Regions from separate parts of the Burkholderia sp. BCC1977 genome, predicted to be linked through region 3. Evidence: predicted binding sites of a transcription regulator. Region 3 holds the regulator's gene; each other region holds the start of a gene.
What was found. Region 3 encodes HrcA, which represses chaperone genes, less so after heat shock. Its sites were predicted from a motif close to TTAGCACTCNNNNNNNNNGAGTGCTAA; they were not measured.
Positions count from the first base shown of each region.

Region 1: a site for HrcA is predicted at 2,096-2,122, ahead of U5771_RS12810 (co-chaperone GroES). Genes of this name have one in related genera too.
Region 2: a site for HrcA is predicted at 1,786-1,812, ahead of rpoH (RNA polymerase sigma factor RpoH). Genes of this name have one in related genera too.

Region 1 covers NZ_CAJPGQ010000012.1:54,874-62,732, reverse strand. The annotation lists gene groL (chaperonin GroEL) at 120-1,760, opposite strand; gene U5771_RS12810 (co-chaperone GroES) at 1,773-2,063, opposite strand; gene U5771_RS12805 (hypothetical protein) at 2,257-3,969, opposite strand; gene U5771_RS12800 (arylsulfatase) at 4,253-6,202, shown strand; gene U5771_RS12795 (formylglycine-generating enzyme family protein) at 6,213-7,274, shown strand; gene U5771_RS12790 (MetQ/NlpA family lipoprotein) at 7,271-7,859, shown strand, end outside.
Region 2 covers NZ_CAJPGQ010000005.1:184,408-192,266, forward strand. The annotation lists gene U5771_RS06920 (cytochrome ubiquinol oxidase subunit I) at 1-196, opposite strand, end outside; gene cydP (cytochrome oxidase putative small subunit CydP) at 186-458, opposite strand; gene rpoH (RNA polymerase sigma factor RpoH) at 787-1,722, opposite strand; gene U5771_RS06935 (acyloxyacyl hydrolase) at 2,085-2,654, shown strand; gene U5771_RS06940 (nuclear transport factor 2 family protein) at 2,700-3,083, shown strand; gene leuA (2-isopropylmalate synthase) at 3,227-4,873, opposite strand; gene ybiB (DNA-binding protein YbiB) at 5,268-6,242, opposite strand; gene maiA (maleylacetoacetate isomerase) at 6,441-7,085, shown strand; gene ftsY (signal recognition particle-docking protein FtsY) at 7,182-7,859, opposite strand, start outside.
Region 3 covers NZ_CAJPGQ010000015.1:70,977-78,835, forward strand. The annotation lists gene dnaK (molecular chaperone DnaK) at 1-1,598, opposite strand, end outside; gene U5771_RS15035 (thioredoxin family protein) at 1,747-2,187, opposite strand; gene grpE (nucleotide exchange factor GrpE) at 2,198-2,743, opposite strand; gene U5771_RS15045 (hypothetical protein) at 3,095-3,256, shown strand; gene U5771_RS15050 (RNA-binding S4 domain-containing protein) at 3,228-3,635, opposite strand; gene hemH (ferrochelatase) at 3,714-4,778, opposite strand; gene hrcA (heat-inducible transcriptional repressor HrcA) at 4,914-5,936, opposite strand; gene U5771_RS15065 (NAD kinase) at 6,067-6,969, shown strand; gene recN (DNA repair protein RecN) at 6,989-7,859, shown strand, end outside.

The DNA.
Region 1 (7,859 bases), on a different contig from region 3:
GCACAGCGGTTCGCGATTGCGGATCCTCGACGAATAAAAAAGCGCGCGGCGACCGATGTCGCCGCGCGCTTCCGGAGGTGTCGCGCCGCACCGGCAGGCCGGCACGGCAAACCGCGTCGTCAGAAATCGAACCCCGGCCCGCCCGCACCCGGACCGCCCGGCGCCGCGGCCGGCACCGCATCCTTCGGCGCTTCGAACACGGTCGCGTCGGTGGTCAGCAGCAGCCCCGCGACCGATGCCGCGTTCTGCAGCGCGGTGCGCGTGACCTTGGTCGGATCGAGCACGCCGGATTCGACGAGGTCGCCGTATTCGCCGGTCTGCGCGTTGTAGCCGAAGTTGCCCGCGCCTTCCGCGACCTTCGCGACGACCACGCTCGCTTCCTCGCCCGCATTCGCGACGATCTGGCGCAGCGGTTCCTCGAGCGCGCGCAGCACGATCTTGATGCCCGCGTCCTGGTCGGCGTTCGCGCCCTTGAGTACGCGGATCGCCTGCCGCACGCGGATCAGCGCGACGCCGCCGCCCGGCACGATGCCTTCCTCGACGGCCGCGCGCGTCGCGTGCAGCGCGTCGTCGACGCGGTCCTTCTTCTCCTTCACTTCGATCTCGGTCGCGCCGCCGACCTTGATCACCGCGACGCCGCCCGCGAGCTTGGCCACGCGTTCCTGCAGCTTTTCGCGATCGTAGTCGGAGGTCGCTTCGTCGATCTGCACGCGAATCTGCTTCACGCGTGCCTCGATGTTCTTCGCGTCGCCCGCGCCGTCGATCACGGTAGTGTTTTCCTTGCCGACCTCGATGCGCTTCGCCTGGCCGAGCTCGGCGAGCGTCGCTTTCTCGAGCGTGAGGCCGGTTTCCTCGGCGACGACTTGCCCGCCGGTCAGGATCGCGATGTCCTCGAGCAGCGCCTTGCGGCGATCGCCGAAGCCCGGCGCCTTGACCGCGACCGTCTTCAGGATGCCGCGGATATTGTTCACGACCAGCGTCGCGAGCGCTTCGCCCTCGACGTCTTCCGCGATGATCAGGAGCGGCCGGCCCGACTTCGCGACTTGCTCGAGCACCGGCAGCAGGTCGCGGATGTTCGCGATCTTCTTGTCGTGCAGCAGGATGTACGGGTTCTCGATCTCGGCGATCTGCTTGTCGGGGTTGTTGATGAAATACGGCGACAGGTAGCCGCGATCGAACTGCAGCCCTTCGACGACATCGAGCTCGTCGGCGAGCGACTTGCCGTCCTCGACGGTGATCACGCCTTCCTTGCCGACGCGGTCGATCGCCTCGGCGATGCGCTGGCCGATCGATTCCTCGCCGTTCGCGGAGATCGTCGCGACCTGCGCGATTTCCTTGCTGGTGGTGGTGGGCTTGCTGATCTTCTTCAGTTCGTCGACGGCCGATGCGACGGCCTTGTCGATCCCGCGCTTCAGGTCGAGCGGATTGAGCCCGGCCGCGACGTATTTCTGGCCTTCACGCACGATCGCCTGCGCGAGCACGGTGGCCGTCGTCGTGCCGTCGCCGGCGGCGTCGCTGGTGCGCGACGCGACTTCCTTCACGAGCTGCGCGCCGATGTTCTGCAGCTTGTCCGCGAGTTCGATTTCCTTCGCGACCGACACGCCGTCCTTCGTGACGACGGGCGCGCCGAAGCTGCGTTCGAGCACGACGTTGCGGCCTTTCGGCCCGAGCGTGACCTTCACCGCGTTCGCGAGAATGTTCACGCCTTCGGTCAGTTTCGCACGTGCGACGTCGCTGAAAATGATGTCCTTCGCTGCCATGATTGCACTCCGTTATTGATTGACGACCGCGACGATGTCTTCCTCGCGCAGCACGAGGAATTCGTTGCCGCCCACCTTGACGGCCTGGCCCGCGTACTTGCCGAACAGCACGCGTTCGCCGACCTGCAGGTCGGGCACGATGCGCTGGCCGTCCGCATCCTTGCGGCCGGGGCCGACGGCGATCACTTCGCCCTGGTCGGGCTTTTCCGCGGCGCTGTCGGGGATCACGATGCCCGAGGCGGTGGTGGTTTCCTGGTCGAGTCGCTTCACGATGACCCGGTCGTGCAAGGGGCGTAGGCTCATCTGTCCGTCCTGTTCTGTTGCGTCGAAATTGGTTGGCACTCTTCATCGGAGAGTGCTGACGAGTATAGGAACGCGCGGCGGCGCGATCCAATAACGGATTCGGAAAAGCATTTGCGTGGATGCGCTTAGGGCGAGCGGCGTGCCCGGCTTCCGCGACGACGCGTGACGAAAAGGCGAGGAAAAGGGGCGTCGTTCAGATGCCGAGCCCTTTCACGCGAATCGTCTTGTCGTCGATCGCATATTCGTTAGTGGCGCGGTCGGACATCCAGTCGCCGTTGCGCATCGGCTGATATGCGGGATGCTCGGCAAGCAAGCGCCGGATCACGGCCATCGGGCGGTCGAGCCGCAGCGGCGTCGGCAGCCGGATCAACTGGTGGCCGCCGCGGGTCGAGCCGACCTGGCACTCGGCGTCCTTGAGCAGGTTCCGGAACGTCGCCCAGTCGTACAGGGAGATGCCGTCGTCGGTGCTCTGGAAGTCGAATTGCGCGATGTTGTGCAGCAGCACGAAGCTTGAATTTTCCGGCGTGGCGTCGTCGATGTGCCGCGCGGCCAGCGTTTTGGCAAGCAATCCGGATTCAAGCAGGCGCTTGGCCTCCCGCAGCTGGTGAAGGCCTTTGCCGAAATCCTTTTGTACGGTCGAGACGGCCGCTTCGAAAAACGCCTTCTCGCCAAGCAGCGCATGCTTGATCTGGATGAAGTAGTAATGTCGCTGCCGGGCGTCATGGATGATGAATTCGACATCCGCTTCATTCGGCGCTTCGTCCAGGACCATGTCCCGGGTGAAGCCCTCGTAGGTCCGAAAGTGCGGCCGATAGTCCTGTCCGTCGTCGATGCGCTGCCTGATGTAGGTCTTTTCGAAGAAAATGCCGCCGGCATGCTGCCGCAGCAGATCGCGTTCGCCGAACTCTGCCTCGAGCACTCGATAGTAGGTGCGCAGGCCTTTCGACACGGCATCGATGCGGATGCCGAGCACGTCGCCATGGCAGGTTACGAACCGGTCGGTCGCGAGCGCCAGTGCCTGGCGCCGCAGGAGGCTCGCCACCGCGTCGAGTTTGAGTCCGTGTCGTGAAAGATTCGATCGGGTCACCCTGAGCGATTGGCCTCTGACGGCGGTCACGGCGATTACCGCGACGAGCGCGATCGCGTCGCGCAGGTGCCGGATGCTGTTCAGCGTGCGCCCCTGTTCGGTCAGCCGCTGCCACGAGATCGACAGGTCACGGTCGAGGATGCGTTCGATCAGCGGGTCGAGATCCGCGGCCGTGACGGCACCCGCATCCGCGAGTATCTTGACGAATGCCAGCGTGCTCATATGGCTGTTCCGGTCGAGCGTGCGCGCGAACCAGGTGGCCCGCAGCGCGTCGTGCGCGGCGTCGTTGAATACGGAAATATCGAAACGGTCCGCGTGATAGCTGACTTTTGCGATGCCGCTCAAACATAGCGCGAGCGCTTCGTTCAGCATCAGCACGCGAAGCGCGGCGGCGACCAGCGGGTCGCGCAAGGCGTTTTCCGTGCCCGATTGTTTCAGATCGCATAGATCGGACAAGCGTTCGAGCTGACATTGAAGCGTGACGTGCCCGAAATATTGCGCCGCACTGATATTGAAAGCAGGCGGCGGCGCGGCGCCGTCGAATTCGATCCGGCACAGGGCGGTCAAGTCGGCATCGGGCTGAATGACGGGCGACAGTGCGCTTTCGAGCCGCGGCTTGATCGCGGTCAATGCGTGTTGCATCGGCAGGCGCGCGCGATCGTAGAAATTTCCGAGCGCAATAAGACTCTTGTAGTCGTCGCGGTGCATCAACTGCTGACGCAGCGGCCCGTGGATACTGTTCCCGGCGGAAAAATCGAATGGCTTTTTCAGGAGGCTGTGTATCGGCGCAAGCAATCTGGAATCTGTTCGAAAGAACATGTCTTTATCGGCCCGTTGGTCAATTCGGCGATCGATCTGCGTTATATGCGTAGCGAAATAGCAAGTGACTTATTGTGTGTTGAAGGCGGGGGGGAAGCAATCCTGATTTCGCATGCTCGATTGACGTTGTCGAAAACGGCGGGCGATATCAGATGTCGACAACCCGCCGTATGATCGCGCGTGTCACATATTCCCCCGCCCCGTTAGCATGTGACGAATCCGACTTTGGGCGCCGCGCGGGCGACGCTAAGATCGCCGCTCCGTAGATTGAGCGTTCGACAAAATGAAAAAGTCCGCCGCGCCGTTGCATGCCTTTCGTTTTCGTGTCGTCTGCGCCGCGATCGCCGGTGCGCTGTCGCTCGCGTCGTGCGGCGGCGTCGACAGCGATCCGCCGCCGCAGGCGAATGCGACGCCCGCGGCCAAGCGCCCGAACATCCTGTACATCATGGCCGACGATCTCGGCTATTCCGACATCCATGCGTTCGGCGGCGAGATCGACACGCCGAACCTCGACGCGCTCGTCGCGTCGGGTCGCATCCTGTCGAACCACCACACCGGCACCGTGTGCGCGATCACGCGCGCGATGCTGATTTCCGGCACCGATCACCATCTCGTCGGCGAAGGCACGATGGGCGTGCCGACCGACGAGCGGCGCGGGATGCCCGGCTACGAGGGCTACCTGAACGATCGCGCGCTGTCGTTCGCACAACTGCTGAAGGATGCCGGCTATCACACCTACATCGCGGGCAAGTGGCACATCGGCTCGGGGATCGTCGGCAGTGCGACGGGCAGCGGACAGACGCCTGACCAGTGGGGCTTCGAGCGCAGCTACGTGCTGCTCGGCGGCGCGGCGACGAACCATTTCGCACACGAGCCGGCCGGCTCGTCGAACTACACGGAAGACGGCAGCTACGTGCAGCCTGGCCAGCCCGGGCAGCCGGGCGGCGCGGGCGGCAATCCGGCCGTGTTCTACTCGACGAATTTCTATACGCAGAAGCTGATTTCGTACATCGATGCGAACAAGCAGGACGGCAAGCCGTTCTTCGCATACGCGGCGTACACGTCGCCGCACTGGCCGCTGCAGGTGCCGGACCCGTGGCTGCACAAATACGCGGGCGTGTACGACGCCGGCTACGACGCGATCCGCAACGCGCGGATCGCGCGGCAGAAGGCGCTCGGCCTGATTCCCGCCGACTTCAGGCCGTTCGACGGCCTGCCCGAAACGACGGCGGCGTCGCCCGCGACGGCGAACAACGGCACCGCGAACGCGAAGTACCTCAGCGCCGTGCATTCGGCCGCCGACGGCTACAGCGACTACGGCACCGGCAAGGTCGACAAGCTGTGGGCGAGCCTGAGCCCGGCCGAGCGCCGTGCGCAGGCGCGCTACATGGAGATCTATGCGGGGATGGTCGAGAACCTCGACTACAACATCGGCCTCTTGATCCAGCACCTGAAGGACATCGGCGAATACGACAACACGTTCATCATGTTCCAGTCGGACAACGGCGCGGAAGGCTGGCCGATCGACTCGGGCGCGGACCCGACGGCGACCGACACCGCGAACGGGCAGGAGCCGATCTATTCGGCGCTCGGCACCGACAACGGCAAGCAGAACGCGCAGCGGCTGCAGTACGGACTGCGCTGGGCCGAAGTGAGCGCGACGCCGTTCCGGCTCACCAAGGGCTACTCGGCCGAAGGCGGCGTGTCGACGCCGACGATCGTGCACCTGCCGGGGCAGGCGCAGCAGTTGCCGACGTTGCGCGCATTCACGCACGTGACCGACAACACGGCGACCTTCCTCGCGGTCGCGGGCGTCACGCCGCCGTCGCAGCCTGCGCCGCCGCTCGTGAACACGCTGACGGGCGTCGACCAGAACAAGGGCAAGGTCGTCTACAACAATCGCTACGTCTATCCGGTGACGGGCCAGTCGCTGCTGCCGGTGCTCACCGGCTCGGCCACGGGCGAAGTGCATACCACGCCGTTCGGCGACGAAGCGTATGGCCGCGCATACCTGCGCAGCGCCGACGGCCGCTGGAAGGCATTGTGGACCGAGCCGCCGCTCGGGCCGCTCGACGGCCACTGGCAGCTGTACGACCTCACGGCGGACCGCGGCGAGACGACCGACGTGTCCGCGCAGAACCCGTCGGTGATCGGCACGCTGGTCGACCAGTGGAAGACCTACATGAGCAACGTCGGCGGCGTCGAGCCGCTGCGTCCGCGCGGCTACTACTGAGGACGGCACGATGCGGTTCCGCTTCCCGACGCTCGGCGCGGCGCTCGCGGCCACGCTGTTTGCCGCCGCGTTTGCCGTCGCGTTTACCGCCGGCCATGCGAGCCCGTCGACGTCGCCCGCCGGCGCCTTCGACGACGCGAATCGCGGCCGCCCGCTCGCGCCGCTCGGCTCGGAGCGGCAGTGCGAGCGCTACTCGGGCCTGCCCGCGAAGTGGCGCGACGACCCGCAGGCCGGGATGGTGCACCTGAGCGGCGGCGCGTTCGTGTTCGGCAGCACGCGCGGCTATGCGGACGAGCGTCCGGTCGGCGACGGCAAGACGCGCGTCGGCGGTTTCTGGATCGACCAGACCGACGTGACGATCGCGCAGTTCGCCGCGTTCGTGCAGGCGACCGGCTACGTGACCGAGGCCGAGCAGCAGGGCGGCGCGGCGGTGTTTCATGTGCCGACGCGCGACGAGCTGAATGCGCGCGATCTGGCATGGTGGACGTGGGTGAAGGGCGCATCGTGGCGACAGCCGCGCGGCCCCGGCAGCAGTGTCGACGGGCTCGGCAACCTGCCCGTCACGCTCGTCACGCAGCGCGACGCGCTCGCGTATGCGCACTGGCTCGGCCGCGATCTGCCGACCGAAGCCGAATGGGAATACGCGGGCAAGGCCGGTCGCGACGACGCGTCGCTCGATGCGGCGCCGCGCGATGCACAAGGCAAGCCGGCCGCGAACTACTGGCAGGGCGCGTTCCCGGTGCTCGATACGGCCGAGGACGGCCATGGGGGTCTGGCGCCGGTCGGCTGCTATGCGGCGAACGGCTTCCACCTGTACGACATGATCGGCAACGCATGGGAATGGACGAAGGACGCGTACACGGGCCCGCATCAATCGCACACGAACGGCGACACGGCGGCCGTCGCACCGCCGACGCGCCGGCACGACACGCCGATGGTGATCAAGGGCGGTTCGTTCCTGTGCTCGCGCGATTACTGCGTGCGCTATCGCGCGTCGTCGCGCGAACAGCAGGAAGCCGATCTCGGTGCATCGCATATCGGGTTTCGCACGATCCTGAGGGATGCGTCATGAAGCCGGTGAAGCAGTTCGTTGCCGCATCGTTGATCGTTGCGTGCGGCCTTGCCCATCCGGGTTGGGCTGCTGCGGCCGACTCCGCGGCGCCGGCAATACGCGTCGGCGTGACGCGCGGCGTGCATGCGGAGATCCTCGACGAGGTGAAGCGCGTCGCCGCCGCGCGCGGGCTGGGTGTCGATGTCGTCGCATTCGATGACGCGTCGCGCATCGATACCGCGCTCGCGGACGGCACGATCGACGCGGCGAGCTTCGAGGATGCGCAGCGCCTGGCCGCGACGCGCACGGCGAAAGGTTATGCACTGACCGCCGTCGCGCCGACCGTCACGCTGCCGATGGCGCTCTATTCGCGCAAGCTCAGGAATCTGAACGAACTGCAGCCCGGCGCGACGGTCGCGATCCCGGCCGATCCGCGCGGGATGGCCCGCGCGCTCGTGCTGCTGCAGAACGACACGCTGGTGACGCTGCGCGACAAGGCCGGCCTGCATGCGACGCTGCGCGACGTGACGGGCAACCGGCTCGCATTGAAACTCGTCGCACTGCGCCGCGACCGGCTGCATGCGGCGCTCGACTCGGCCGCGTTCG
Region 2 (7,859 bases), on a different contig from region 3:
CGAAGTTGATCCCGAACAACTTGCCCCAGAACTGGGTCATGTCCTTGTAGACCTGTTTGCCGGTCATCACGTAGACGGCTTCCATGATGACGAGCAGCCAGGACAGGCCGAGCGTCAGCGGCACGAACAGGAAGTGGTAAAGCGCCGTGATGCCGAACTGCAGACGTGACAGATCGACGACTTCGCTACTTATCATGGTGGTCTCCCTCGGTAGATGCAGGCGCCGGCACCGAGAGCAGCTTCTCGGCGACGACGGCAGGCGGCAGCGACATGTGCTCGGCCTGCGGATGATTGAAGAATGCGTATTTGAGCGACATCAGGAGGATCAGCTTGACGATCAGCACCAGCGTGATGTCGCGCATGAGGGTCGGCCCGCGCGCCCACGCGACGATGCGTGCACGCCAGGTGCCTGCGGCCTGCGGGGGAGGCGGCGCAGGCTCTTTATTGATCGAGATCAAGGCGATTATCCTGAATCGATTTACATCGGTTTTGGGGTGACTTTACGTCGGATTTATGACGGCAGTTAAGCTGTTTTAATCCTTTTAAGCCGACATGCCAATTTTAAAATGCCGGCTTTCCGATGCCGAGTGCTGCGCTGCGGCAGACCGTCGCTAAGTGCGTGTCGAAACTTGATGCAGGTCAAGGTTATGCGGAAGGGGCCGGAATCCGCCCGATACCCGATCAATAAGGTCGATTAATAAGCGAAGAGAGAGGCGAAACGACAGACGAAAAAAAACCGCTGCCGGTCAGGCAGCGGTTTTGGGTGAAATGCTCTAGATCGCGGCGTTATGCGTATTCGGCGAGTGCCGTGCGCATCTTCTTCATGGCGCTCGCTTCGATCTGGCGGATGCGTTCCGCCGATACACCGAACTCGGCCGCGAGATCGTGCAGCGTCGAGCCGCCCGAGCCGTCGTCGTCGACGTTCAGCCAGCGCGCCTCGATGATCCGGCGGCTGCGTGCGTCGAGCGCCTCGAGCGCCTGCGCGATGCCGTCCGTCTGCAGCATGTCGCGCTGACGTGCGGCGAGCACGGCGGTCGGCTCGTTGTGCGAATCGGCCAGGTACGCGATCGGCGCGTACGACTCCTCGCCATCTTCCACTTGCCCTTCGAGTGCGATGTCGCCGCCCGACAGACGCGTTTCCATCTCGGTCACGTCTTCGCGCTTGACGTTGAGCTCCTGCGCGAGGCCGTCGATTTCCTCGGGCGTCATCGCCTGCATGCTCTTCTTGTGGCTGCGCAGGTTGAAGAACAGCTTGCGCTGCGCCTTCGTCGTCGCGACCTTCACCATCCGCCAGTTGCGCAGGATGTACTCGTGGATCTCGGCCTTGATCCAGTGGATCGCGTACGACACCAGACGCACGTTTTGCGCCGGGTCGAAACGCTTTACCGCCTTCATCAGGCCGATGTTGCCTTCCTGGATCAGGTCGCCGTGCGGCAGGCCGTAGCCGAGATAGTTGCGCGCGATCGACACGACGAGCCGCAGATGCGACAGCACGAGCCGGCGTGCCGAGTCGAGGTTGTTGTCTTCGCGGAATTCGGTCGCGTACTGGCGTTCCTCTTCGGCGGTCAGCAGCGGGATCCGGTTGACGGCCTGGATATACGCGTCGATGTTGCCAAGCTGGCCCGGCAACATCGATTGAGTTGCGAGCGCCAGCGAGCCTGCCGATTCGGCCTTGGCCGGCGTCGGGCTCAGGGTGTTCGGAAGGGTCAGGGCGTGGCTCACTAAAAAAACTCCTTTGGAATCAGGGACAAACCCCTAGTCTCGGATGAGATTCCGGGGCCCATCTTAGCACTCCCGTAATCCGAGTGCTAATTCCTTAGAGGATGCGTGGGCATCCAAGTTCCCGATATTCTATCGAACTTGTCGAGCCGATAGTCTAATTTGCGACCGGGCTGGCTGGAGGAAGTTCCGTAAGCCCTTGTTTCTGATGGTAATCAGTAGACGATTTCGATTTTTGTCGTTTTGGAAGCAAACAATTTCGCTTCGTGATGCCGATCCGAAAAGTCCTTTACCATACCATTCAGTTCGCTCGGGCCCGGCCGCTGCGGCAAGGCTCCATTCAACCCACAAAGTTGGAGTGTCAGATGAACAATAAGAAGAATCGCCGGCCGCGTAGCCGGCTTGCGCTGCAGGCATTTCTGGCGGCGTCGTTGCTGGGCGGATCGGGTGCCGCGTTGGCGGATCGATGGGGGATCCAGGCGGGCGGCGGGTTTTCCGATCGCCACGGGATCGACAAGGGCGATCTCGGCGTCGTGTGGGATCCGGGCTGGAACTGGTGGGAAATCGGCGGCTGGCACTTCGCGTTCGTCGTCGAAGGGCACGTGGGCTACTGGCACACGGGCGGCAACGTCCACAGCAGCATCGGCGAATTCGGGGTGACGCCGATGTTCCGCTTCATCAAGAGCGCGGGAGAGGTTCGCCCGTTCATCGAAGCCGGCGGCGGCGTCCGGCTTCTGACGCACCCGACCATCTCGAACAATTTCTCGCTGTCGACGGCATTCCAGTTCGCGCCGACCGCAGGCGTCGGCGTGCAGTTCGGCCAACGGCAACAGTATCAGGTCGGCTACCGTTTCGAACATGTGTCTAACGCGGGTATCAAAGAGCCGAATCCTGGTATAAATTTCCACCAGTTCTACGTGCAGTACAACTTCTGATCCGCACGCCCGCGCACGGCGGGCGCGTTGCCGAGGAGTCAGGCGATGGCGAAGGTGGTCGATGCGATTCGCGCACTCGAGCGCGATCGGTTCCGGGCGATGGTCGACGGAGACGGCGAGGCGCTCGATGCGCAATTGTCGGACAAGGTGTTCTTCGTGCACACCAACGGCAAACGCGAAACCAAGCAGCAGTTCATCGACGCCATCGTCGCCGGCCGCCGCCGCTATCGTCAGATCGAAATCCAGTCGCAGGACCTGCTGCCCGTCGGTGACGCAACCTGTGTCGTCACCGGGCGCGCGCTGATCGAGATGGAAACGAACAACGGCGGGCTGGTGTTTCCGATCGCCTATACCGCCGTCCATACCCATGAGCAGGGGCAGTGGCGCCTGCTGGCATGGCAGGCGACGCGATGCGCGACCGAGACATGAGCGCGCGTGGCGCTCGTTTTCGTGTCCCGACCGAAGCGGCCTTCCGGGCCGCTTTTTGTTGGCCCGTGCGACGCGGATCGCGCGGCGCACGGGCGGTCACGCACCGCTCGCTGACGTTCGAACCCTGAAGCGAAACCTGGCGGTCAGGCCGCCGCGCGGTGGTCGGCGCAATGCCAGGCCGAGCGGTTGATCGCGCTGACGACCGCATCGAGCGCGGCGCTTGCCGCATCGTCGTGCACCCCGACGCCATGCCGCAGCGGCGCATCGCCGACCCGGCAGCCGACCGATACCGCGATCCGGCCGTCCGTCGTGCGCGCGTGTTCGCACGAGGCGACGTCGATCGCTGCGCCGGCCGCCGTCGCGAAGGCCGCGGCCACGCGTTGCACGGCGTCTTCGGGCGTCGCGTCGGCCGGCGGTGCGCCCGCGATGTCGCGGTTTTGCCAGCGTGCCCCTTCGCCGTGGCGTTCGGCCGGGCCGTCGGTCTCGAAGAATTCGCGGGCGAACAGCGCGCAGATCGCGTCGCCGGTCACTTCCTCGCCGGACGCGTCGGCGAGCGTCTGCACCGCGTGGCTGAATTCGATCTGCACGCGTCGCGTCGGCGTGAAGCCCATCCCGCGTTCGAGCAGGAACGTCGCGCCGCCCTTGCCGGACTGGCTGTTCACGCGGATCACCGCGTCGTAGCTGCGGCCGAGGTCGGCCGGGTCGATCGGCAGGTACGGCACTTCCCACACCGCGTCGGGGCGTTGCTGCGCGAAGCCCTTGCGGATCGCATCCTGGTGCGAACCGGAGAACGCGGTGAACACGAGGTCGCCCGCGTACGGATGGCGCGGATGCACCGGAATCTGGTTGCAGCGCTCGACCACGCGGCGCACCGCGTCGATGTCGGAGAAATCGAGGCCCGGGTCGATGCCCTGCGTATAGAGGTTCAGCGCGAGCGTGACGAGATCGACGTTGCCGGTGCGCTCGCCGTTGCCGAACAGGCAGCCCTCGATGCGGTCGGCGCCCGCGAGCAGCGCGAGTTCGGCGGCCGCGACCGCGGTGCCGCGATCGTTGTGCGGATGCACGGACAGCACGATGCTGTCGCGATACGCGAGGTTGCGGTCCATCCACTCGATCTGGTCGGCGAACACGTTCGGGCTCGCGGCTTCGACGGTCGCCGGCAGGTTGACGATCATCTTGTGATCGCGGGTCGGCCGCCACGCCTGCGCGACCGCATCGCACACTTCGCGCGCGAACGTCAGCTCGGTCATGCTGAAGGTTTCCGGCGAGTACTGGTAGGTCCAGTGCGTGTCCGGGCGGGCCGCCGCGTGTTCCTTGATGAGTCGCGTGCCCTCGACCGCGAGCGCCTTCACGTCATCCTTCGACATCCCGAACACGATGCGCCGGAACGACGGGCAGATCGCGTTGTACAGGTGCACGATCGCGCGCGGCACGCCTTCGAGCGCGTCGAAGGTGCGTGCGATCAGGTCTTCGCGCGACTGCACGAGCACTTCGATCGTCACGTCGTCGGGAATGCGCTTGTCGTCGATCAGCTTGCGGACGAAATCGAAGTCGGTTTGCGACGCCGACGGAAAACCGACTTCGATCTCCTTGAAACCGATCGCGACCAGCATGTCGAAGAATTCCAGCTTCTGCTCGATGCTCATCGGCTCGATCAGCGACTGGTTGCCGTCGCGCAGGTCGGTGCTCATCCAGACCGGCGCACGCTCGATGGTGCGGGTCGGCCAGCGGCGGCCATTGATGCGGACGGGTTCGAACGGACGGTACTTGTCTTGCGGGTTGCGCTTCATCTTCTGGACCTCGGGTCTCAAGTCGCGAGCGAAGACGGGCGGCATGGGCGACGGTTGGCGCTGCCTCGCACCGTGGCGCCGGAAACGCGCTGCGGATGCGGATGATCTTCGCGAATCGACCGACGGATAGACGGACGAATGCTGACGACTTCGGATTGTAAAAACTGCGAGAAGGGTGCTGCGAGGAACTGCAGGGAGGGACCGTGCGGACAGCACACGGCGCTAAGACAGCCTTAGGCTAGTCGTAGCGATAGCGACCGCGTTAGGCGGCCGGAGGTAATTCGGAGGGTGTTCGGAAAGGAACGCATGGCGACAACTCTATGCCAGGATGCGTGCGCGTGTCAAATGGTCGGTTGAAAGGCCGGCGCGACAGCATGCCGGCCCGGGCGATCGGTCACGCCGCGATCCGGGCGATCCGCACGATCGTCGCGACCTGCCGCGCCAGCGTGTCGGGCACCGGAATTTCGCCGCGCAGCACGGCGTCCGTCCACGCGGCCGTGGTCGCCGCGTCGCGCGATTCGGGCAGCGCGACGGGCGGCGCATCGCTCGACGAGCGCTCGGGCTCGATCAGCGTGTCGCACACGCCGTCGTGCAGCCAGTCGACCTGCACCTGGCGCCGCGTGTCGGCCACCGCTTCGCCTTCGGTGCCGCGCGCGAGCAGCGCACCGCCGAGCGCGGCGTCCGGATGATCGCGGAACAGTTGCGCGAGGCTGTCGCGGTACGGCGGATGCGTGTAGTTGACGAGCCGCAGCCCGGCCGGTGCGAACGGCTGCAGGATCTTCACGAGCGTGTGCGTGGAGTTGCGCACGCCGAGCACGCCGCGCAGCGACAGCAGATGCGCGATGCGCGGCGCCAGCGCTTCGATCGGCGCGAACGCGACGCGGCGCTCCGCGAGCGTGTCCTCGATCGCGTCGTGCGACGTCGACGGCGCGATCGACAGCGCCGAGAAGATCTCCGCGCTCGTCACGCGGCCCGGATCGCGCTCGACGCCGTGCACGAGCACCGGCACGCCTTCGCGCGCGAGCAGCAGCGCGAGCAGCGGCACCAGGTTCGGCTGCTTGCGCGCGCCGTTGTAGCTCGGGATCGACACCGGGCGGAACGCGGCATCCTGCACGTGCACGGGCTCGAACGACGCCTGCGCGGCGGCGAGCATCGCGGCCAGTTCGTCGGCGCTTTCGCCCTTCAGGCGATACGCGATCAGGATCGCGCCGAGTTCGACGTCCGACACGCGCGCGGCGAGCATCGCGCGATAGAGCTCGAACGTGTCTTCGGCGGACAGCGCGCGTGCGCCGTGCGGGCCGCGGCCGATTTCCTTGATGAAGCGGGCGCAAGGGAACGGCGAGGCTGCGGAGTCGTGGGGAGCGGTCATCGGGGCGTGGGGCGGCGGCCGGCATCGGGCCGCGCGGTGAGCGGTAAGGAATGCCCCGAGTATCGCACGGGTGCGGCTCGCCCAAGCGCGGCCGCGCGCGCCGCCGCCGCGCGGCGCGCTAAACTCGGGTTCCCGGCGGTGCTGCGCGTGCGCTGCAGGTCCGTTGCCGGCCGAATACGACCAAAAGAGAGACATCCCATGAAGCTCTACAGCTATTTCCGCAGTTCCGCGTCGTACCGCGTGCGGATCGCCCTGAACCTGAAGCAGTTGCCGTACGACACGGTCCCCGTGCACATGTTGCGCGACGGCGGCGAGCAACTGAAGGACGCGTATCGCGCGGTGAATCCGGATGCGGTCGTGCCGACGCTGATCGACGGCGATGCCACGCTGCAGCAATCGCTCGCCATCATCGAATATCTCGAGGAAACGCATCCCGAACCGGCGCTGCTGCCGCAGCAGCCGGTCGACCGCGCGTATGTGCGGGCGATCGCGCTGCAGGTCGCGTGCGAGATTCATCCGCTGAACAACCTGCGCGTGCTCAAGTACCTGAAGCACACGCTGAAGGTGCCCGAGGAAGCGAAGAACGAATGGTACCGGCACTGGATCGAGGCGGGTTTCGCATCGCTCGAGACGCGCCTCGCGAACGATCCGCGCACCGGCAAGCTGTGCTTCGGCGACACGCCGACGCTCGCCGATATCTGCATCGTGCCGCAGGTGTTCAACGCGAACCGTTTCTCGATCGACACGACGCGCTTTCCGACGATCCAGCGGATCGCCGATCATGCGTCGACGCTCGATGCGTTCAAGGCCGCCGAGCCCGGCGTGCAGCCCGACGCGGAATGACGTCGAATGGCGCCGCGGAGCCGCCAGCTAATGGCTGACGGCCGCGCATGAAAAAGGGCGCCCGAAGGCGCCCCGAGCGGTGCGGACCGGCGGCGTTCAGCCGAGCAACGCGTCCGCGAATTCCACCGCGCTGAACGGCTGCAGATCCTCGACCTTTTCGCCTACGCCGATGAAGTAGACGGGCACCGGGCGCTGCCGCGCGATCGCGGCGAGGATCCCGCCCTTGGCGGTGCCGTCGAGCTTCGTGACGATCAGGCCCGTGAGGCCGAGCGCATCGTCGAAGGCCTTCACCTGCGTGAGCGCGTTCTGGCCCGTGTTCGCGTCGATCACGAGCAGCACCTCGTGCGGCGCGCCGTCGTGCGCCTTCGAGATCACGCGCTTCACCTTCTTCAGCTCTTCCATCAGGTGCAGCTGCGTCGGCAGGCGGCCGGCCGTGTCGGCCATCATCACGTCGATCCTGCGCGCGCGCGCGGCGCTGACCGCGTCGAAGATCACCGCGGCCGGGTCGCCGCTTTCCTGCTGGACGACCGTCACGTTGTTGCGCTCGCCCCAGACCGCCAGCTGTTCGCGCGCCGCCGCGCGGAACGTGTCGCCGGCGGCCAGCAGCACCGACTGGTCGAAGCTCTGCAGGTGCTTCGCGAGCTTGCCGATGCTGGTCGTCTTGCCCGCGCCGTTCACGCCCGTGATCATCATCACGAGCGGCTGCGCGCGGCCGAGCATCAGCGACTTCTCGAGCGGCGTCAGCAGTTCGACGAGCAGGTCGTGCAGCGCGCC
Region 3 (7,859 bases):
AGCTCGCGCAGCTTGTGGTCTTCCGCTGCGTTCGCTTCGGCGTCCTTGATCATCTGATCGATTTCAGCGTCGGACAGGCCCGAGTTCGCCTTGATCGTGATCTTGTTTTCCTTGCCGGTCGCCTTGTCCTTCGCGCCGACGTGCAGGATGCCGTTCGCGTCGATGTCGAAGGTCACTTCGATCTGCGGCACGCCGCGCGGCGACGGCGGGATGCCTTCGAGGTTGAACTCGCCGAGCAGCTTGTTGCCTGCCGCCATCTCGCGTTCGCCCTGGAACACCTTGATCGTCACGGCCGACTGGTTGTCGTCCGCCGTCGAGTACACCTGTGCGTGCTTCGTCGGGATCGTCGTGTTCTTGTTGATCATCTTCGTCATCACGCCGCCGAGCGTCTCGATGCCGAGCGACAGCGGGGTCACGTCGAGCAGCAGCACGTCCTTGCGGTCGCCCGACAGGACCTGGCCCTGGATCGCCGCGCCGACTGCGACGGCTTCGTCCGGGTTCACGTCACGGCGCGGATCCTTGCCGAAGAACTCCTTCACCTTCTCCTGCACCTTCGGCATGCGGGTCTGGCCGCCGACCAGGATCACGTCGTCGATGTCCGACACCTTGACGCCGGCGTCCTTGATCGCGATGCGGCACGGTTCGATCGTGCGCTCGACGAGGTCCTCGACCAGCGCTTCCAGCTTCGCGCGGGTGATCTTCAGGTTCAAGTGCTTCGGACCCGATGCGTCGGCCGTGATGTACGGCAGGTTGATTTCGGTCTGCTGGCTCGACGACAGTTCGATCTTCGCCTTTTCAGCGGCTTCCTTCAGACGCTGCAGCGCGAGCACGTCCTTCGACAGGTCGACGCCCTGCTCCTTCTTGAACTCGCCGATGATGTAATCGATGATGCGCTGGTCGAAGTCCTCGCCGCCGAGGAACGTGTCGCCGTTGGTCGACAGCACTTCGAACTGCATTTCGCCGTCGACGTCCGCGATCTCGATGATCGACACGTCGAACGTGCCGCCGCCGAGGTCATACACGGCGATCTTGCGGTCGCCCTTCTCGGCCTTGTCGAGGCCGAATGCGAGCGCGGCCGCCGTCGGCTCGTTGATGATCCGCTTGACTTCGAGGCCCGCGATGCGGCCGGCGTCCTTGGTTGCCTGGCGCTGGCTGTCGTTGAAGTACGCCGGCACCGTGATCACGGCTTCCGTGACCGGCTCGCCGAGGTAGTCTTCGGCCGTCTTCTTCATCTTGCGCAGCACTTCAGCCGACACCTGCGGCGGCGCGAGCTTCTCGCCGTGCGCTTCGACCCATGCGTCGCCGTTGTCGGCCTTGATGATCGCGTACGGCATCAGGCCGATGTCCTTCTGGACTTCCTTCTCTTCGAAGCGGCGGCCGATCAGGCGCTTCACCGCGAACAGCGTGTTCCTCGGGTTGGTCACGGACTGACGCTTGGCCGGCGCGCCGACGAGCACTTCGTTATCGTCCATGTAGGCGATGATCGACGGCGTCGTGCGCGTGCCTTCCGAGTTCTCGATGACCTTGACCTGGTTGCCTTCCATGATGGCGACGCACGAGTTCGTGGTGCCGAGGTCAATACCGATGATCTTTCCCATTTTTTCCTAATCTCCAGAAATGCTTGTTTGCTGCGCGAAACCCCGCGTTTTGGGGCGGTTTCGCACGCCAGAATTCAACTCTGTTCCCGAAATGCGTCCGGCCGATCCGTTTTCAAGACCCGCCAGGCGATGCGGATATTAAATTTTTTCAATCGCCGCCGGTAGCCGGATCGTGCGGACCGCCGTCGCGGCCAGACGGCAGGCCGGCCGCCGCGGCGATCTTCGCGCGCGCCGCCGACACCGCCGCCTGGAACTGCGCGAGGCCATGCCAGCCGGTCGCGCGGCCGAGCCGCTTGCCGCGGTGAAAGAAGAACCACGTCGGCACGCCGTGGAGGCCGAAGCGGCGCCCCAGTTCAGGGTGTTCGTACACGTTGCAATGGAACCACTTCAGGTCCAGCGCGCGAATCGCGTCCGGCTGGGCGAGCATCGCCTTCTTGGCGATCTCGCAGTTGAAGCAGTCGACGCCCCAGAAGAACACCACGGCGAGCGCATTGCCGGCGCCGGCGATGCCGGCGTCGAACGTGTCGGGCGCCAGCGCCTGCATGCCGAACGCGTCGAACGCGGCCGGATCGACGCCGGCGGGAACCATCGCGGCAGCCTTACTTCGGCTGGGCGACCGTGACGAGCGCCGGGCGCAACACGCGGTCGGCGATCGTGTAGCCCTTTTGCAGGACGGTCACGACGGTGTTCGGTTCCTGCTCGGCCGGCACCATCGAAATGGCCTGGTGCTGGTGCGGATCGAACTTCTCGCCGACCGGGTTGATCGCGACGACGCGGCCCTTCTCGAGCGCGCTCGTCAGCTGGCGCAGCGTCAGTTCGACGCCTTCGCGCACCTTCGTGATGTCGCCGGACGTATCGCCGACGGCGGCCTCGAGGCTGTCCAGCACGGGCAGCAGGTGCTCCGCGAAGCTCTCGATCGCAAACTTGTGCGCCTTCGAGACGTCGTCCTGCGCGCGGCGGCGGACGTTCTCGGTCTCGGCCTTCGCCCGGAGGAAGCTCTCCTGCAGCTCGGCGACCTTGGCTTGAGCCTCCGCGAGCGCCGCGTCGGCTGCTTCGGCGGCAGGAGCAGCGCCTTGCGCCGCCTGCTTCTCGCTGCCGATGTCTTCGGCCGATTGGGTAGCCGGGTTCTCTTGCGTGTTTTCCATGTCGCTGAAAGTCGATTAGAGGTTGAAGCCAAATCGGCAACCGCCGGACCGTATGCCGGCGGTACCGCACATTGTTGGTGCAAATAAGGGCGAAAACTGCAATTTCAAGAGGGTTATTCGCCGGCATTCGCCAATGCCGCGAAACAACCGCGTCGCGCGCCGCCCGATTGCGCGCATTTGTCGCCAGATCGGACGAAACGGCCGGTAACAACGCTTACCAGGCAAGTACTAGCTGGGCACAGGGGGCTGAACTACACTCCACTCAAGCGTCGAAAAAGCGTGTTTACCCTAGCTTACCGCCGCCTGACATCCACCTGGCGCTGCATTCACCGTCCCATCGAGGCGAGTACCGTGAAACTGACCTTTGCCATATCGGTGGTCGCGCTGGTACTGATCGCCGGCACCACCACCATCTGTTTGTCCGGAGCCGTCACCGACCGCACGACCGAATACGGAAGCGCGCGGGCGACGTTCGACCAGATGTTCAGCTCCCACCAGAAAATCTGTCGATGATGCGCCGGTCGCGCTTGGTCGGCCGGCCGTGCAGTTCCGCCGCCGGCTCGCGATAGGTGCGGCGCCGTTCCAGTTCGGCGAGCCGCGCGGCGCGCCCCGCTTCCGTTTCCTCGTAAAGCGTCTGCGCGATGCTCGCGGGCCCACGCACGTCGCAAATACCCAGCACGGCAATGTGCCAGACGACACCGTCGATCGCAATCTCGACCTCGTCGCCGACGCGCACGTCCTTGGCCGGCTTGACCGCCGCGCCGCCGATCTTCACGTGGCCCTTGTCGACCGCGTCGGACGCGAGCGAGCGCGTCTTGAAGAAGCGCGCGGCCCACAGCCATTTGTCGATGCGCAGCTTCGCGCCGGGTTCCGTCGAAATCCTGTAGTTCATGCCAGCCTCCGCCGGGCCGCCCCACCGCGGCCGGCCGCACCGTCACGGCGCAGCGAACGCAGGGGTCGCGTCTTCATTTCAGTTCACCGTTTCGGGCTGCGGGGCCTTCACCGGCCAGCCCTGCAGATTCTCGGCGACGATCTCGCCCACCGCCCCGATCCACGCGGGCGCGCCGTTCAGGCACGGAATCCGGTGGAACGCCTGGCCGCCGCCCGCGATGAACTCGTCGCGTACCTCCATCCCGATCTCCTCGATCGTCTCCAGGCAATCGGCCGTAAAACCGGGACAGAACACGTCGGCCCGCCGCACGCCTGCCTCGCCGAGCTCGCGCAGCGTCGGCGCCGTGTACGGCTGCAGCCACTCGGCCTTGCCGAAGCGTGACTGGAACGTCACGCGGCATTCGAGCGTCGACAGCCCGAGCGCGGCCATCAGCAGCGCGCCCGTCTGCCGACACTGGTCGTGATAGGGGTCGCCCAGGTCGAGCGTGCGTTTCGGCACGCCGTGAAAACTCAGCACGAGCTTGTCGCCGGCCGCGAAGTCGGGCCGGCCGTGCTGCGCCCAGTACTGGCGCACCTGCTCGGCGAGCGCGTGGATGTAGGCCGGATGGTCGGCGTACTGCCGCACCGTGCGCACTTCCGGCTGGTTGCGCATCCGCGCGAGCGCGGCGAACGCGGCATCGAATGCCGTCGCGGTGGTGGACGCCGAGTATTGCGGATACATCGGCATCAGCAGCACGCGCTCGACGCCCGCGCGCTTGAACTGCCCAAGCGCCTGCGCGATGCCCGGGCTGCCGTAGCGCATCGCGTAGTCGACCGTCACCTGATAGCCGTTCGATGCGAGCAGGTGGCGCACGCCGTCGGCCTGGCGCTCGGTATGCACGCGCAGCGGCGAGCCTTCGGGCATCCAGACGGCCGCGTATTTCTTCGCGGACGCGCGGCCGCGCAGCGGCAGGATCAGTGTGCGCAGCAGCACCTGCCAGACGACCTGCGGGATTTCGACGACGCGGGGGTCCGACAGGAATTCGGCCAGATAGCGCCGCACCGCGCGCGGCGTCGGGGCGTCGGGCGTGCCGAGATTGATCAGCAGCACGCCGATGCGATGGGCAGCCGCGACGCTCGAAGGCGGCTCAAGATCGAAACGCATGGGCAGGAACGTGCTCGGGGCACGCAGTCGGACGGCCCTCAATTATAGCGGGCCGCCTCGCTCGGGTCGGCCGGCCGTTCGGCCGACTGGCGACGCGCGCGCCGCCGCGGCACGATGGCGGAACGGTGGCGCCGGTTACTGCTGGCTCAGCGTGAGCGACAGCAGGCGCGCGGTGATGTCGACGATCGGGATCACGCGGTTGTAGGCCATGCGGGTCGGGCCGATCACGCCGAGCGTGCCGACGATCTGGCCGTTCACCTCGTAGGGCGCGGTGACGACGCTCATTTCCTCGATCGGCACGAGCGTCGATTCGCCGCCGATGAAGATCTGCACGCCCTGGGCGTGGCTCGACACGTCGAGCAATTGCAGGAGGCCCGTCTTTTGGTCGAACACGTCGAACAGCTTGCGCAGCCGCGCCATGTCGGACGACAGATCCGCCACCTCGAGCAGGTTGCGCTCGCCGGAAATGAGCACGGTGTCCTCGGTGTCGGGCACCTCGGTGCTGGCCGTCACGGCCGCATGCATCAGCGTGGTCATGTCGCCGCGCAGCTGGTCGATCTCGTCACGCAGGCGGCGGCGCACCTCGTCGAACGACAGCCCGGCGAAATGCGCGTTGATGTAGTTGGATGCCTCGGTGAGCTGCGACGGCGAATAGTCGCGCGGCGTCGCGAGCATCCGGTTCTGCACGTCGCCTTCGGGCGTGACGATGATCAGCAGGATGCGCTTGTCCGACAGCCGCATGAACTCGATCTGCTTGAACACGTGGCTGCGGCGCGGCGTCAGCACGACGCCCGCGAACTGCGACAGGTTCGACAGCACGCTCGCCGCGGCCGCCACGACCCGCTGCTGCGGTTCGCCGGCCTGCAGCGTGTTCTGCACCTGGCGCGCGACGGCCTCGGCGTCGATCGGCGCCTCGACCGTCAGCATCGTGTCGACGAACAGGCGATAGCCGCGCGGCGTCGGCACGCGGCCGGCCGACGTGTGCGGGCTCGACACGAGGCCGAGCTCCTCCAGGTCGGACATCACGTTGCGGATCGTTGCCGGGCTCAGCTCGAGCCCGGAGTAACGGGACAACGTGCGCGAGCCGACCGGCTGACCGTCGGCGATGTACCGTTCGATCAGGGTTTTCAGGAGGGTTCGTGCGCGAGGATCTAGCATGGTGGAAAATTTTAGCGCAACCGCGCGACCGCGGCGAGTGGCCGCGGCCACTGTCGCGCAGGCCGACCGATCCGGCCCCGTCTGCGCACAGCCGGTTCTTTTCGTCAACGAGCTATGGTGTAATGCCGGCATGAAAACCGGTAATCAGTTCAACACCGTCGCGCTCGTCGGCCGAAGCAACACGCCCGGCATCGCCGAGCCGCTCGCCACGCTGGCTGGCTGCATCGCGAAGCTCGGCTTCGAGGTCGTGTTCGAAGCCGAAACCGCGCGCGAAATCGGCATCTCCGGCTATCCGGCGCTCACCCCGGCGGAAATCGGGGCGCGCGCGGACGTGGCGGTCGTGCTCGGCGGCGACGGCACGATGCTCGGCATCGGCCGGCAGCTCGCGCCGTACAAGACGCCGCTGATCGGGATCAACCACGGGCGGCTCGGCTTCATCACGGACATCGCGGCGGCCGACATGCAGGCGCGCGTCCCGGTGATCCTGTCGGGCAAGTTCGAGCGCGAGGAGCGCTCGCTGCTCGAGGCCCGGATCGTGCGCGACGGCGAACCGATCTACCACGCGCTTGCCTTCAACGACGTCGTCGTGAACCGCAGCGGCTTTTCCGGGATGGTCGAGCTGCGCGCGTCGGTTGACGGCCGGTTCATGTACAACCAGCGTTCGGACGGCCTGATCGTCGCCACGCCGACCGGCTCGACCGCGTACGCGCTGTCGTCGGCCGGCCCGATCCTGCATCCGCAGCTCCAGGGCATCGTGCTCGTGCCGATCGCGCCGCATGCGCTGTCGAACCGGCCGATCGTGCTGCCCGACGATTCGAAGATCGCGATCCAGATCGTCGGCGGCCGCGACGTCAACGTGAACTTCGACATGCAGTCGTTCACCGCGCTCGAACTGAACGACACGATCGAGGTGCGCCGCTCGAAGCACACGGTGCCGTTCCTGCACCCGGTCGGCTACAGCTACTACGCGACGCTGCGCAAGAAGCTGCACTGGAACGAACACGCATCGAACGAAGACGACAAGGCGTCCTGACGCACCAACGCCCGACACCATGCTCCGCCACCTCTCGATTCGCGACTTCGTCATCGTCGCCGCGCTCGATCTCGAATTCGACAGCGGCTTTACCGTCTTTTCCGGCGAAACCGGCGCCGGCAAATCGATCCTGATCGACGCGCTGGCCCTCGCGCTCGGCGAACGCGCCGACGCAAGCGTCGTGCGCGCCGGCTGCGGCCGCGCCGACATCACCGCCGAATTCACCCCGCACGACCGCGTCGCGCGCTGGCTCGACGAACACGCGTTCGACGCCGAGGACACCGTGATGCTGCGCCGCGTGATCGACGCGAATGGCCGCTCGCGCGCGTTCATCAACGGCACCAGCGCGACGCTCGCGCAGCTGCGCGAGCTCGGCGAGATGCTGGTCGACATCCACGGCCAGCACGCGCACCAGTTGCTGATGCGGCCCGACGCGCAGCGCGAGCTGTTCGACACGCATGCGGGGCTCGTCGCCGATGCCGCGACCGTCGCACGCGCGTGGCGCGTCTGGCGCGACGCGACGCAGGCGATCGACGCCGCGAAGGCGCACGAGCGCGAGCTGCAGCTCGAACGCGAGAAGCTCGCATGGCAGCTCGCCGAGCTCGACAAACTCGCGCCGCAACCGGGCGAATGGGACGAAGTCGGCGGCGAGCACAAGCGCCTGTCGCATTCGGCGAACCTGATCGCCGGTGTGCAGGGCGCCCTCAACGCGCTGTCCGAGGCCGACGACGCGATGCTCCCGCAGCTCGGCGCGATCGTGTCGAAACTGCGCAGCCTGGCCGACTACGACACAGGGCTCGGCGATGCGCTCGCCTCGCTCGAACCCGCCGAGATCCAGCTGCAGGAAGCCGTCTATTCGCTGTCGCACTACGCGCAGCGCCTCGATCTCG